Regions from separate parts of the Streptomyces griseoviridis genome, predicted to be linked through region 2. Evidence: riboswitches for the same ligand, from Rfam matches in the RefSeq annotation. Region 2 holds a riboswitch; the other holds the start of a gene.

Region 1 (6,465 bases), 1.6 Mb from region 2:
CGGCGAAGTGGGAGCTGTTCCAGCCGTCGACGACGAAGGAGATCACCCCGACCCGCGGCGCGTCGTCGCCGAACAGGGAGAGCACCCGCACCTCCGGAACCTCCGCGAGCCCGGCCCTGACGGTCTCCACGAGGTGCTGCTCGCGGGCGACCAGGGTGTCGAAGCCGGCCTCGGTGAGCGCCTTGCAGGCGGCGGCGATGGAGTAGGCGCCGATCACGTTCGGCGAGCCGGCCTCGTGCCGGGCGGCGGTCTCGTGCCACTCCACGTCCACGCCGCCGTCCTCGCGCCGGGTGACCTTGCGGCTGGCGCCGCCGCCCGCGAGGTAGGGCTCGGCGGCGGTCAGCCAGTCGGCGCGGCCGGCGAGGACGCCCGAGCCGAACGGCGCGTACAGCTTGTGCCCGGAGAAGGCGACCCAGTCGACGTCGAGGTCCCGCACGGAGACCGGGTGGTGCGGGGCGAGCTGGGCGGCGTCCAGGACGATCCGGGCGCCGTGCGCGTGCGCGGCGGCGGCCAGCTCCCGCACCGGCCACAGCTCGCCGGTGACGTTCGACGCGCCGGTGACGCAGACCAGGGCAGGGCCGTGCGGGTCGCGCGCGGCGAGCGCCCGCTCCAGCGTCTGGACGGCCTGGCGCGGGGTGCGCGGCGCGTCCAGGTAGCTGACCCGGGCGTCCTTCCAGGGCAGCAGCGAGGCGTGGTGCTCGGTCTCGAAGACGAAGACCTGGCAGCCGTCGGGGAGGGCGGCGGCCAGCAGGTTCAGCGAGTCGGTGGTGGAGCGGGTGAAGACCAGCTGGTCGTCGGCGCGGCAGTCGAGGAACTCGGCGACGGTCCTGCGGGCGTTCTCGAAGAGGTCGGTGGAGAGCTGCGAGAGGTACCCGGCACCCCGGTGGACGCTGCCGTAGTAGGGGGCGTAGGCGGCCACGTCGTCCCAGACCCGCTGGAGGGCGGGGGCGCTCGCGGCGTAGTCGAGGGCCGCGTAGCCGACCTCGCCCCCGGTGACGAGCGGAACGGTGACGTCCCGGCCGAGCACCGGCAGCGGAGCGCAGACGGCCTGGTCGGCGGCAGGGGTGGTGACAGACATGGCGGACTCCCGTGAGAGGCGTACGGATCCACCGCGCGAGCGGACAGGGCTCGAAGCGCGGAAGGACACCGCAGAAGGGTGAAGAGGTGAAAGGGATGCGGAGGCGGGGCTCGACGCCCTAGCGCATTCGCTTGCTCACGGAAGGCTCCTCGACGACCAGGACCCCTGGAGGTTCGAGGGGTCCGCGCTTGCCGTGGACCTCGCTGCCCACGACCTGGTCTTCACCCGGGGCACCCCGCCACGGACGGAGGGTTGCCGGACAGTCGGCCGGGGCCTCATGACTGTCACTCATGACCTGGTCAGGAACCTACGCGAAACGCGCGCGGTCCCGCAACCCGTGTCCGGATCGCGGGACCGACGGCGTCCGGTCAGGCGTTGCTCGCCGCCACCCAGCGTTCGAGGGCCCGCTTGGCCGCGCCGGAGTCGATCGACTCGGCCGCCTTCGCCATGCCCGCGCCGATCCGCTCGGTGAGTGTGCCCGAGCCGCGCTCGAGGGCCACCAGCGCGGCCGCCGAGTTCAGCAGGACGGCGTCCCGCACCGGGCCGCTCTCGCCGTCCAGGAGCCTGCGGGCGACCTCCGCGTTGTACGACGGGTCGCCGCCGCGCAGCGCCTCCACGGGCACCAGGTCGAGGCCGACGTCCCGGGGGTCGAAGCGCTCTTCGGCGACGTGCCCCTCGGCGACCGTCCAGACCCGGGAGGTGGCCGTCGTGGTCAGCTCGTCGAGACCGTCGTCGCCGCGGAAGACCAGCGAGGAGTTGCCGCGCGCGGCGAAGACGCCGGCCACGATCGGCGCCATCCGCGGGTCGGCCACCCCGACCGCCTGGGCCCGCACCCGGGCCGGGTTGGTGAGCGGGCCGAGCGCGTTGAAGACCGTGCGGATGCCCAACTGGCCGCGGGCCGCGCCCGCGTGCCGCAGCGCCGGGTGGAACTTCACCGCGAAGCAGAAGGTGATCCCGGCCTCCTCGGCCACCTCGGGCACCCGCTTCAGCGGCAGGTCGAGGTTGACGCCCAGCTTCTCCAGGACGTCGGAGGCCCCGGACGCGGAGGACGCGGCCCGGTTGCCGTGCTTGACGACGCGCGCGCCGGTGCCGGCCACCACGATCGCCGACATGGTGGAGATGTTCACCGTCTTCGCGCCGTCGCCCCCGGTGCCGACGATGTCGACGCAGGGGCCGGCCACCTCGATCACGTTGGCGTGCGCGTACATCGTGCGGACCAGGCCGTCGATCTCCTGGACCGTCTCGCCCTTGGCGCGCAGCGCCACCACGAACCCGGCGATCTGCGCGTCGGTCGCCTCGCCGCGCATGATCAGGTCCATCGCCCAGGCGGTGTCGTCCGCGCTGAGGTCCTGGCCGTTCAGCAGGCCGTTCAGCAGGGCGGGCCAGGAACGGCCCGCCGCGGTGTCGCCTCCAGCGGGGGTCACAGCGCTCATGAGGCCGCTCCTGGGTGTCGTAGAAGAGTCGGGGAGAGAAGAAGGCGGTGCGGGCTCCACCCTATCCAGCCCGGGGCACGCCGAAGGGCCCCCGTCCGGAGACCGGACGGGGGCCCTTCGGCCGTCGTGTGGCGACGCGGTGATCAGTGGTGGCCGTGGCCGCTGGTGATCTCCTTGTACTCCTCGACGGTGGGCTTCGGGATCTGCGACTCCTCGCCGTAGTACGACTCGCTGAGCTTGGCGCGCAGCTTCTCGGAGCCCTTCACCTTGCGCTCGACGCCGTTCTCGTCGACGGTGCCGCCGATCTCCACCGGGCGGTACTGCTCGTGCGCGGTGAGGGTGTGCAGCGCGTCCTGGCTGAGCGGCTCGTGGACCTCGATGAACTCACCGTGCGGCAGCCGCTTGATGGTGCCGGTCTCGCGACCGTGCAGCACCTTCTCGCGGTCCCGGCGCTGGAGGCCGAGGCAGATGCGCTTGGTGGCGATGAAGACGAGGACCGGCACCACGAAGAAGCCGATGCGCACGAACCAGGTGATCGCGTTGATCGACAGGTGGAAGTGGGTGGCCCAGAGGTCGTTGCCACCACCGACGAGCAGCACGAAGTACCAGGAGATCCAGGCCACGCCGAACGCGGTGCGGGTCGGGGCGTTGCGCGGACGGTCCAGGATGTGGTGCTCGCGCTTGTCGCCGGTGACCCAGGACTCGATGAACGGGTAGACCGCGATCGAGACCAGCACCAGCGGGAAGATGACCAGCGGGATGAACACACCCAGGACGAGCGTGTGGCCCCAGAGGTTGATCTCCCAGCCAGGCATCACCCGGATCAGGCCCTCGGAGAAGCCCATGTACCAGTCGGGCTGGGCACCGGTGGACACCTGGTCGGGCCGGTACGGTCCGAGGGCCCAGATCGGGTTGATCGAGGCGATCGCGGCGACGACCGCGATGACACCGAAGACCAGGAAGAAGAAGCCGCCCGCCTTCGCCATGTACACGGGCAACAGGGGCATGCCGACGACGTTGTTGTTCGTCTTTCCGGGGCCCGCGAACTGCGTGTGCTTGTGGTAGAAGACCAGGATCAGGTGGCCGACCACCAGGCCGAGCATGATGCCCGGCAGCAGCAGGATGTGGATCGAGTAGAAGCGGGCCACGAAGTCGCCGCCCGGGAACTCGCCGCCGAAGAGGAAGAACGACAGGTACGTGCCGACGATCGGCACGGACAGGATCGCGCCCTCCATGAAGCGGACACCGGTGCCGGAGAGCAGGTCGTCGGGGAGCGAGTAGCCGGTGAAGCCGGTGAACATGCCCAGGACGAACAGCAGGAAGCCGAACAGCCAGTTGATCTCGCGGGGCTTGCGGAACGCACCCGTGAAGAAGACGCGCATCATGTGCACGAACATGCCGGCCAGGAAGATCAGCGCGGCCCAGTGGTGGATCTGCCGGATCAGCAGGCCACCGCGCACCTCGAAGGAGATGTGCAGGGTCGAGCTGAACGCCTCCGACATCAGCTGCCCCTGGAGCGGGACGTAGCTGCCGTGGTACTCCACCTCGTTCATCGACGGGTGGAAGAACAGCGTCAGGTACACACCCGTGAGGATGATGATGATGAAGCTGTAGAGGCAGACCTCACCCAACATGAACGACCAGTGGTCGGGGAAGATCTTGCGCATGTTGGACTTGGCGAGGGAGTAGATCCCCAGCCGGCCGTCGGCCCAGTCGGCGACGCGCTCGCCGGCCGGCGCTTTGCCGCGCCGGGTCTCGGTGCTCTCGTTGGTGCTCATCCGCGCTCCCAGAATGCAGGACCGACGGGCTCATCGAAGTCGCCGAGCGCCTCGAGGTAGCCCTCGTCGTTCACGCCGATGCGCAGCTGCGGCAGGGCGTGACCGGCGGGGCCGAAGATCACTCGGGCACCGTCGGAGAGGTCGAAGGTGGACTGGTGGCAGGGGCACAGCACGTGGTGCGTCTGCTGCTCGTACAGCGAGATCGGGCAGCCCACGTGGGTGCAGATCTTCGAGTACGCGACGATGCCCTCGTGCGACCACTGCAGCTCGCGCTTGTCCTTGATGTTGTCCGGCTGGATACGGACGATCATCAGGGCGGCCTTGGCGATCTCCTTCTGGAAGTCCTCGTCGTGCTCCTCCAGGCCCTCGGGCTTGGCGAAGGTCAGCGAGCCGACGGCGACGTCGGAGGCGCGCAGCGGCTCGTTGGTGTTCATGTTGACGAGCAGCTTGCCCTTGGACCACAGGGTGTGGCGCAGCTTGGTGCCGGGCAGCGGGCCGAGGTCGCGCAGCAGCATGACGCCGGAGAGCGGGAACAGGGCGAGCGCGCCGAACATCGTGTTGCGGATCAGCTTGCGGCGGCCGAGCGCGGACTCCTTGGCGCCCTCCTTGAAGTCGGCCATGACCTTGGCCTTGACCTCGGGTGCCGCCTCGATCGGGTGCCGCTCGTCGGCGACCTCCACGTCGGACATCAGGGTGCGGGCCCAGTGGACCGCGCCCGCGCCGATCGCGAACAGCGCCACCCCGAGGGTGAGGCCGAGCGCGAAGTTCAGCGCGTTGATGTGGCCGATCGGGAAGACGTAGACCGCCTGGTCGTGCGGGATCGCCACGTAGGAGGCGATGAAGCCGACGGTGGCGAGCATCGACAGCGTGAACAGCAGGGCGACGGCGCGCTCGGAGCGCTTGGCGGCCTGCTCGTCGATGTCCTGGACACGGTGCTCGTGGGGCGGCAGGCCGGGGTCCGCGAACGGGTCCGTGTCGTCCGCGACGGTCACCGCGCCGTGCGCGTGGTCCTGCTCTGCGGGCAGGTTCTCTTCTGGAATGTCTTGGCTACTCATGACTTCTTGGCCTTTGCGGTCCGAGCGGCGACCCAGACGGCGACCGCGATCAGGGCACCCAGTCCGAAGATCCAGGCGAACAGACCCTCACTGACCGGCCCGAGGCCGCCCAGCTCCAGGCCGCCGGGGCTCTCGGTCTCTTCCCCGTTGACCGCGTTCAGGTACGCGATGATGTCCTTCTTGTTCTGCTCGGTGAGCGTGGTGTCGTTGAAGGACGGCATGTTCTGCGGGCCGGTCTGCATGGCCTCGTAGATGTGCTTCGGGCTGACGCCCTCGAGGCTCGGCGCGAACTTGCCGTGCGTCAGCGCGCCACCCTTGCCGGTGAAGTTGTGGCACTGCGCGCAGTTGGTGCGGAACAGCTCGCCGCCCTTGGCGATGTCGGCACCCTCGGGGCCGTACTGGGCCTTCGTCGGGACGTTCGGGCCCGCGCCGAGGGACGAGATGTACGCGGCGAGCTGGTCGATCTCGGCCTGCGAGTAGATGACCTTCTTGCTCGGGATCTGCGCGCCGGGCTGCTGGGCGGGCATCCGGCCGGTGCCGACCTGGAAGTCGACGGCGGCGGCGCCCACGCCCACGAGGCTCGGCCCGTCGGAGGTGCCCTGACCGCCGGTTCCGTGGCAGCTGGCGCAGCCCACGGAGTACAGCTTCTTGCCCTCGTCGATGGCGAGAGACTGGGCGGTGTCATCGGCCTGCGCCTTGCTCGCGGGCGCGAACGCGGCGTACAGCCCCCCGGTGGCCGCCAGCGCGAGGAGTAGGACGACGACGGCCGCCAGCGGATGGCGTCGTCGTGCGGAGAGCTTTTTCACGGATTACCCCGGTGTCAGGATCTTCTGCGTCGATGCTTCTGGAAAGTGCGCTTCGGCTGTGCGCGTGGGAACGGGCCCGGCTACTTGATCATGTAGATCGTCGCGAAGAGGCCGATCCAGACGACATCGACGAAGTGCCAGTAATAGGACACGACGATGGCCGCGGTCGCCTGCTCGTGGGTGAACCTCTTGGCCGCGTACGTCCTGCCCAGAACGAACAGGAAGGCGATCAGGCCGCCCGTCACGTGCATGCCGTGGAAGCCGGTGGTCAGGTAGAAGACCGAGCCGTACGGGTCGGAGGAGAGCGAGAGGCCG
Region 2 (6,465 bases):
CGGCCCGCCATTCCGCCCCAGGAGCCCCGGACGTGTGATCCAGGCCACTCCGCACCGGCCGAGTCGCGGGCGGCCCGCACGCCGCGGCCACCGGTTCGGGTGCCGCTCGGCCGATGCGCCCTCCCGTCCCGCGCCCATGTGGAAGGGTCCGGCCCATGACGACGTCCCCGCAGCGATGGCTGCCCCGCGAAGAATGGATCAAGACCCAGCCACAGGCCCTGCTCGCGTCGTGCGTCCTGCTGCGGGACCCCCGGGGCCGGATGCTGCTGCTGCGCTACGGTCCGGGCCAGCCCGCCTCCGGCACCTGGTGGCTGCCCGGCGGGATGCTCGACCCCGGCGAGGACCCGTGGACGGCGGCGCGGCGCGAGGTCGGCGAGGAGACCGGCCTCGCGGTCGGGGGAGCGCCGAGGCTGATCGGCGTCGACCACCGCGCGGACGTCGGGGGCACGGGGCCGGTGCTCGACTGCTTCTTCGACGGCGGCACCGTCGGGGAAGAGGCCCGGGTCCGGCTCAGCGCCGAGCACGACGGGCACGCCTTCGTCGGCGTCGACGAGCTGGCGGGGCTCGCCCTCACCGGGCCCGTCCGCACCCTGGAGGCGCTGTGCGCCGCCGCCCTGGGCGGGAGCGTCGCGTATCTGCGGGAGGGGCTGCCGCACGAGGCGGCCGGCGTCGGCGGCTGACCGGAAACGCCCGAGGGCGGCACCCTCCGCTCACGCGGGGAGTGCCGCCCTCGGTCGGTACGACGGGACGGACCGATCCTCGGAAGGATCAGAAGTCCATGTCACCGCCCGGCATGCCGCCCGGGGCCGCGGCGGCGGCCTTCTCCGGCTTGTCGGCGATGACGGCCTCGGTGGTGAGGAACAGCGCGGCGATCGACGCGGCGTTCTGCAGCGCGGAGCGCGTCACCTTCGCCGGGTCGATGATGCCCTCGGCGATCATGTCGACGTACTCACCGGTCGCGGCGTTCAGGCCGTGGCCGACGGGAAGGTTGCGCACCTTCTCGACGATGACGCCACCCTCGAGACCACCGTTGACGGCGATCTGCTTGAGCGGGGCCTCCAGGGCGAGCTTCACGGCGTTGGCGCCGGTCGCCTCGTCACCCGTCAGCTCCAGCTTCTCGAAGACCGAGGAGGCCTGGAGCAGGGCCACGCCACCACCGGCGACGATGCCCTCCTCGACGGCCGCCTTCGCGTTGCGCACGGCGTCCTCGATGCGGTGCTTGCGCTCCTTCAGCTCGACCTCGGTCGCGGCACCGGCCTTGATGACGGCGACGCCACCGGCGAGCTTCGCCAGGCGCTCCTGGAGCTTCTCGCGGTCGTAGTCGCTGTCCGAGTTCTCGATCTCGGCGCGGATCTGGTTGACGCGGCCCTGGACCTGGTCGCTGTCACCGGAGCCGTCGACGATCGTCGTCTCGTCCTTGGTGATGACGACCTTGCGGGCGCGGCCGAGCAGGTCGAGACCGGCGTTCTCCAGCTTGAGGCCGACCTCCTCGGAGATGACCTCGCCGCCCGTGAGGATGGCGATGTCGCCGAGCATGGCCTTGCGGCGGTCGCCGAAGCCCGGGGCCTTGACGGCGACGGACTTGAAGGTGCCGCGGATCTTGTTGACGACCAGCGTCGACAGGGCCTCGCCCTCGACGTCCTCAGCGATGATCAGCAGCGGCTTGCCCGACTGCATGACCTTCTCCAGGAGCGGGAGCAGGTCCTTGACGGAGCCGATCTTGGAGTTGGCGATGAGGATGTACGGGTCGTCGAGCGACGCCTCCATCCGCTCCATGTCGGTGGCGAAGTACGCCGAGATGTAGCCCTTGTCGAAGCGCATGCCCTCGGTGAGCTCAAGCTCGAGACCGAAGGTCTGCGACTCCTCGACGGTGATGACGCCTTCCTTGCCGACCTTGTCCATGGCCTCGGCGATCAGCTCGCCGATCTGGGTGTCGGCGGCGGAGATGGAGGCCGTCGAAGCGATCTGCTCCTTGGTCTCGACATCCTTCGCCTGCTCGAGCAGGGCACCGGAGACGGCCTCGACGGCCTTCTCGATACCGCGCTTGAGGGCCATCGGGTTGGCGCCGGCGGCTACGTTGCGCAGGCCCTCCTTGACCAGGGCCTGGGCGAGAACGGTGGCGGTGGTCGTGCCGTCGCCCGCGACGTCGTCCGTCTTCTTGGCGACTTCCTTGACCAGCTCGGCGCCGATCTTCTCGTACGGGTCCTCGAGCTCGATCTCCTTGGCGATGGAGACACCATCGTTGGTGATCGTGGGGGCGCCCCACTTCTTCTCGAGGACGACGTTGCGGCCCTTGGGGCCGAGCGTCACCTTGACGGCGTCCGCGAGCTGGTTCATGCCGCGCTCGAGGCCGCGCCGCGCCTCCTCGTCGAACGCGATGATCTTGGCCATGTGAAGTGGTCCCTCCAGGACTGGGGGTGATTCCTTCGGACCGCGCCCGCGCCCGCGACGGACGGCCTGCCGGCCTCGTGGTTCCTTGCCCCACACGGCCTGCGGGCCTCACCGACCCGGTCCTCGTTGTCACTCTCACCTTCAGAGTGCTAACGCCAATGATTAGCACTCGACCCATGCGAGTGCAAGCGCCCCCGGGGGATCGGTCGGCGGTGACGCGGCGGGCGGACGCCGTCGATCACGCCGCGCGCCCGGCGCGCACGACGGGCGCGCGGGACAGGTGCGCGGCTCGCGCGCGCGGAAGGCGCGCAGGCCGAAGGGCCCGCACCCCGGGAGGTACGGGCCCTTCAACAGAAGACGTCGCTTGCGGCTGGTTCGGTTGGTCGCGCGATCAGGCGGTGACGCGAACCATGTCGGCCTGCGGGCCTTTCTGACCCTGCGAGATCTCGAATTCCACCCGCTGGCCCTCTTCCAGGGTGCGGTAACCGTCCATCTGGATCGCGCTGTAGTGGACGAAAACATCCGCACCACCGTCGACCGCGATGAAGCCGTACCCCTTCTCCGCGTTGAACCACTTGACGGTGCCCTGAGCCATGCCTAACTCCCCTATTACTGGCCCTTGCACAGATCCGCACTTCGCGGATCCGGGTCAGACCTCACCCCCCATTGGCACTGGGGGCGTGCGCCGGAACGCGTCGACCGCGGCCGAATGTATCTGCCCGACTGCCGTCTGCAACAGGTCAATCGGACGAGAATTCTGGACGGAAGGGGTCCGGAATGTTGCGAGAATTCAACCCAATTCGGGGCAAGTCGGGCCCGACAAAAGGCACAGAACACGCAAAATACCCGCACACTTTGGCTACTTCTTGTCGCGGCGGAAGCCGGAACTCAGGGGCGCGTCACGCGCGGAATGGTGCGGGTTCCCCAACTCTACCGCGCTCAACCCTACAGAATTGCCCCCTCCGTTTCTCTCACGGAGGGGGCAATTCGATGAACTCTCGGTGATCGGCGTTACCCTAGGTAACAAAACCGGTCGACCGGCCTGTCAGCCGCCGGCGACGGCCGGGATGATGGAGATGCCCGCGCCGTCCGGGGTAGCCGTCTGGAGCCCCTGCTCGAAGCGGACGTCGTCGTCGTTGACGTAGACGTTCACGAACCGGCGCAGCGCGCCCTGGTCGTCGAGGACCCGGGCGGAGATGCCCGCGTGGTTCTTCTCCAGGTCGGCGATGACCTCGCCGAGGGTCGCGCCCTCGGCGAGGACCTCGGCCCGGCCGCCCGTGTAGGTGCGCAGGATGGTCGGGATGCGGACGGAGACGCTCATGCGAGGCCAGCCTCTCGGAAGGAGTCGAGGTTCGGGCGGATGGTGGCGGTCAGGCCGGTGCCGGCCACCGCGTCGAGGGTCTTGAGGCCGTCACCGGTGTTCAGCACGACGGTGGTGAGCGACGGGTCGAGGAGACCGGCGTCGATCAGCTTCTTCGTGACGCCGACGGTCACGCCGCCCGCCGTCTCCGCGAAGATGCCCTCGGTGCGGGCGAGCAGCTTGATCGCGTCCACGACCTGCTCGTCCGTGACGTCGTCCACGGCGCCGCCGGTGCGGCGGGCGATGTCGAGGACGTAGGGGCCGTCGGCCGGGTTGCCGATGGCGAGCGACTTGGCGATGGTGTTCGGCTTCTGCGGCCTGACCACGTCGTGGCCCGCCTTGTAGGCCACCGACACCGGGGAGCAGCCCTCGGCCTGCGCGCCGAAGATCTTGTAGGGCCGGTCCTCGACCAGGCCCAGCTTGATCAGCTCCTGGAGCCCCTTGTCGATCTTGGTGAGCTGGGAGCCCGAGGCGATCGGGACGACCAGCTGGTCGGGCAGCCGCCAGCCGAGCTGCTCGCAGATCTCGTACGCCAGGGTCTTGGAGCCCTCCGCGTAGTAGGGCCGCAGGTTGACGTTGACGAAGCCCCAGCCCTCGCCGGCCGGGTCGCCGATCAGCTCGGAGCAGAAGCGGTTCACATCGTCGTAGTTGCCTTCGATGCCGATCAGCTCGCCGCCGTAGACGGCGGCCATGACGACCTTGCCCTGCTCCAGGTCGTGCGGGATGAACACGCAGGAGCGGAAACCGGCCCGCGCGGCGGCGGCGCCGACCGCGCCGGCCAGGTTGCCGGTGGAGGAGCAGGACAGGGTGGTGAAGCCGAAGGCGCGGGCCGCCTCGAGGGCCTGGGCGACGACCCGGTCCTTGAAGGAGTGGGTCGGGTTGCCCGAGTCGTCCTTCACGTACAGGCCGCCGGTGACGCCCAGCTCGCGGGCCAGGTTGTCGGCGCGCACGAGCTTGGTCCAGCCCGGGTTGATGTTGGGCTTCTCGGCCACGTCGGCGGGGACGGGCAGCAGCGGCGCGTAGCGCCAGATGTTCGCGGGTCCCGCCTCGATCCGCTTGCGCAGTTCCTCGGTGTCGTACGCGGAGAAGTCGTAGGCGATCTCCAGCGGCCCGAAACACTCCTCGCAGGCGAAGACCGGACCGAGGGGCACCCGGTGGCCGCACTCCCGGCAACTCAGCGCGGCGGCGGGCCCAAGGTCTACGGTGGGGTTCGTGGCGGTTTCGGCAGTCTGCACAGCCATGTGAGGCGAGGCCCTTTCTCCTCATCTTCCTCACGACGCGTTTCGCCGTGAGACGGATTTGGCACCTTCCCGAGCCGGGAGCCTCGCGTGATGATCAACAGTGATCCACGAGACCGGCTGGAGGGTTGCCGGGGCTTCATCGGGCCGTTTCCCTCTGCCCCTCTGGATGAGCGGTATGCGGTTGTGTCTGCTGTTGTGGGCGCCGGTGGACCCCGACATGCGATGGTCACCAGCGTTGTTCAAGACTGTAACCGAAGGCCAGGACAGTTGAGATAGTCGTCCGAACCGCGAGATGGATCACACGATCCGCTCGCCGAGTGAACGCTAAGGAGCCGCGCACTGTGCTGAACGAAGTCGAGCGCTGGCTGACCACCCGCTCCTGGTCCGTGACCGATCGCCCGCTGCACCGCGTCCTGGCCGCCAAGCGCGCCACAGGGCAGACGGTCAGCGTGGTGCTGCCCGCGCTCAACGAGGAGGAGACCGTCGGCGACATCGTCGCCGTCATACGGCACGACCTGATGCGGCAGGTCCCGCTGGTCGACGAGATCGTTGTCGTCGACTCCGGGTCGACCGACCGCACCTCCGAGGTGGCCGCCGCCGCGGGCGCCCGGGTCGTGCACCGCGACGAGATCCTGCCCCGGCTGCCCGCCGTGCCCGGCAAGGGCGAGGTGCTGTGGCGCTCCCTGCTGGTCACCAGCGGGGACATCGTGTGCTTCGTCGACGCCGACCTCAAGGAGTTCTCGTCCGACTTCGTGCTCGGCATCGTGGGGCCGCTGCTCACCGAACCCGGGGTCGATCTGGTCAAGGCGATGTACGACCGTCCGCTGCGCGGCGCCGCCGGGCAGGGCGGCCGGGTCACCGAGCTGATGGCCCGCCCGCTGCTGAACATGCACTGGCCGCAGTTGGCCGGTTTCGTACAGCCGCTCGGCGGTGAGTACGCGGCCAGGCGCTCGCTGCTCGAACAGCTGCCGTTCCCGGTCGGGTACGGCGTGGAGCTGGGGATGCTGGTCGACGCGCTGCACCTGGTGGGCCTCGACGCCCTCGCCCAGGTCGACGTCGGGGTGCGCGTCCACCGCCACCAGGACGGCCAGGCGCTGGGCCGGATGGCCGCCGCGATCTACCGGACCGCGCAGCTGCGGCTGGCCCGCGGCCATCTGATCCGGCCCGCGCTCACCCAGTTCGAACGCGGCGAGGACGGATTCGAGCCGCGCACCTACTCGGTGGACACGGAGGAGCGGCCGCCGATGACGGAGATCGCCGAGTACGCGGCCCGCAAGGTGGCCTGAGCGCCGCCCGCGTTACCCGGATCACCGTTCGTATACGTCCTCACCTGGCCGCGTCCGTACGTTTGAGCGTTTCCGGGCGTGGCTAGGTTGAGGCGTATGGCTCCCTCCCCCGACGCCGCAGCCCAGGTGCTGGTCGCGTCCAACCGCGGTCCGGTCTCGTACGACGTTCAGGACGACGGGACGCTCG

The links. Region 2 has a riboswitch for S-adenosylmethionine ahead of thrC (threonine synthase). Riboswitches for the same ligand answer to the same signal wherever they lie in the genome.
Region 1: it holds a riboswitch for S-adenosylmethionine, as region 2 does, so the genes downstream of both, DDJ31_RS10520 (aminotransferase class V-fold PLP-dependent enzyme) here and thrC (threonine synthase) in region 2, are expected to answer to the same signal.

The regions. Positions count from the first base shown of each region.
Region 1 covers NZ_CP029078.1:2,578,216-2,584,680, forward strand. The annotation lists gene DDJ31_RS10520 (aminotransferase class V-fold PLP-dependent enzyme) at 1-1,078, opposite strand, end outside; SAM riboswitch class IV at 1,258-1,374, opposite strand; gene trpD (anthranilate phosphoribosyltransferase) at 1,447-2,511, opposite strand; gene qcrB (cytochrome bc1 complex cytochrome b subunit) at 2,655-4,289, opposite strand; gene qcrA (cytochrome bc1 complex Rieske iron-sulfur subunit) at 4,286-5,344, opposite strand; gene qcrC (cytochrome bc1 complex diheme cytochrome c subunit) at 5,341-6,150, opposite strand; gene ctaE (aa3-type cytochrome oxidase subunit III) at 6,231-6,465, opposite strand, start outside.
Region 2 covers NZ_CP029078.1:4,165,409-4,171,873, forward strand. The annotation lists gene DDJ31_RS17560 (NUDIX hydrolase) at 156-680, shown strand; gene groL (chaperonin GroEL) at 769-2,391, opposite strand; gene DDJ31_RS17570 (cold-shock protein) at 2,783-2,986, opposite strand; gene DDJ31_RS17575 (MoaD/ThiS family protein) at 3,437-3,712, opposite strand; gene thrC (threonine synthase) at 3,709-4,992, opposite strand; SAM riboswitch class I at 5,011-5,165, opposite strand; gene DDJ31_RS17585 (glucosyl-3-phosphoglycerate synthase) at 5,334-6,278, shown strand; gene DDJ31_RS17590 (alpha,alpha-trehalose-phosphate synthase (UDP-forming)) at 6,375-6,465, shown strand, end outside.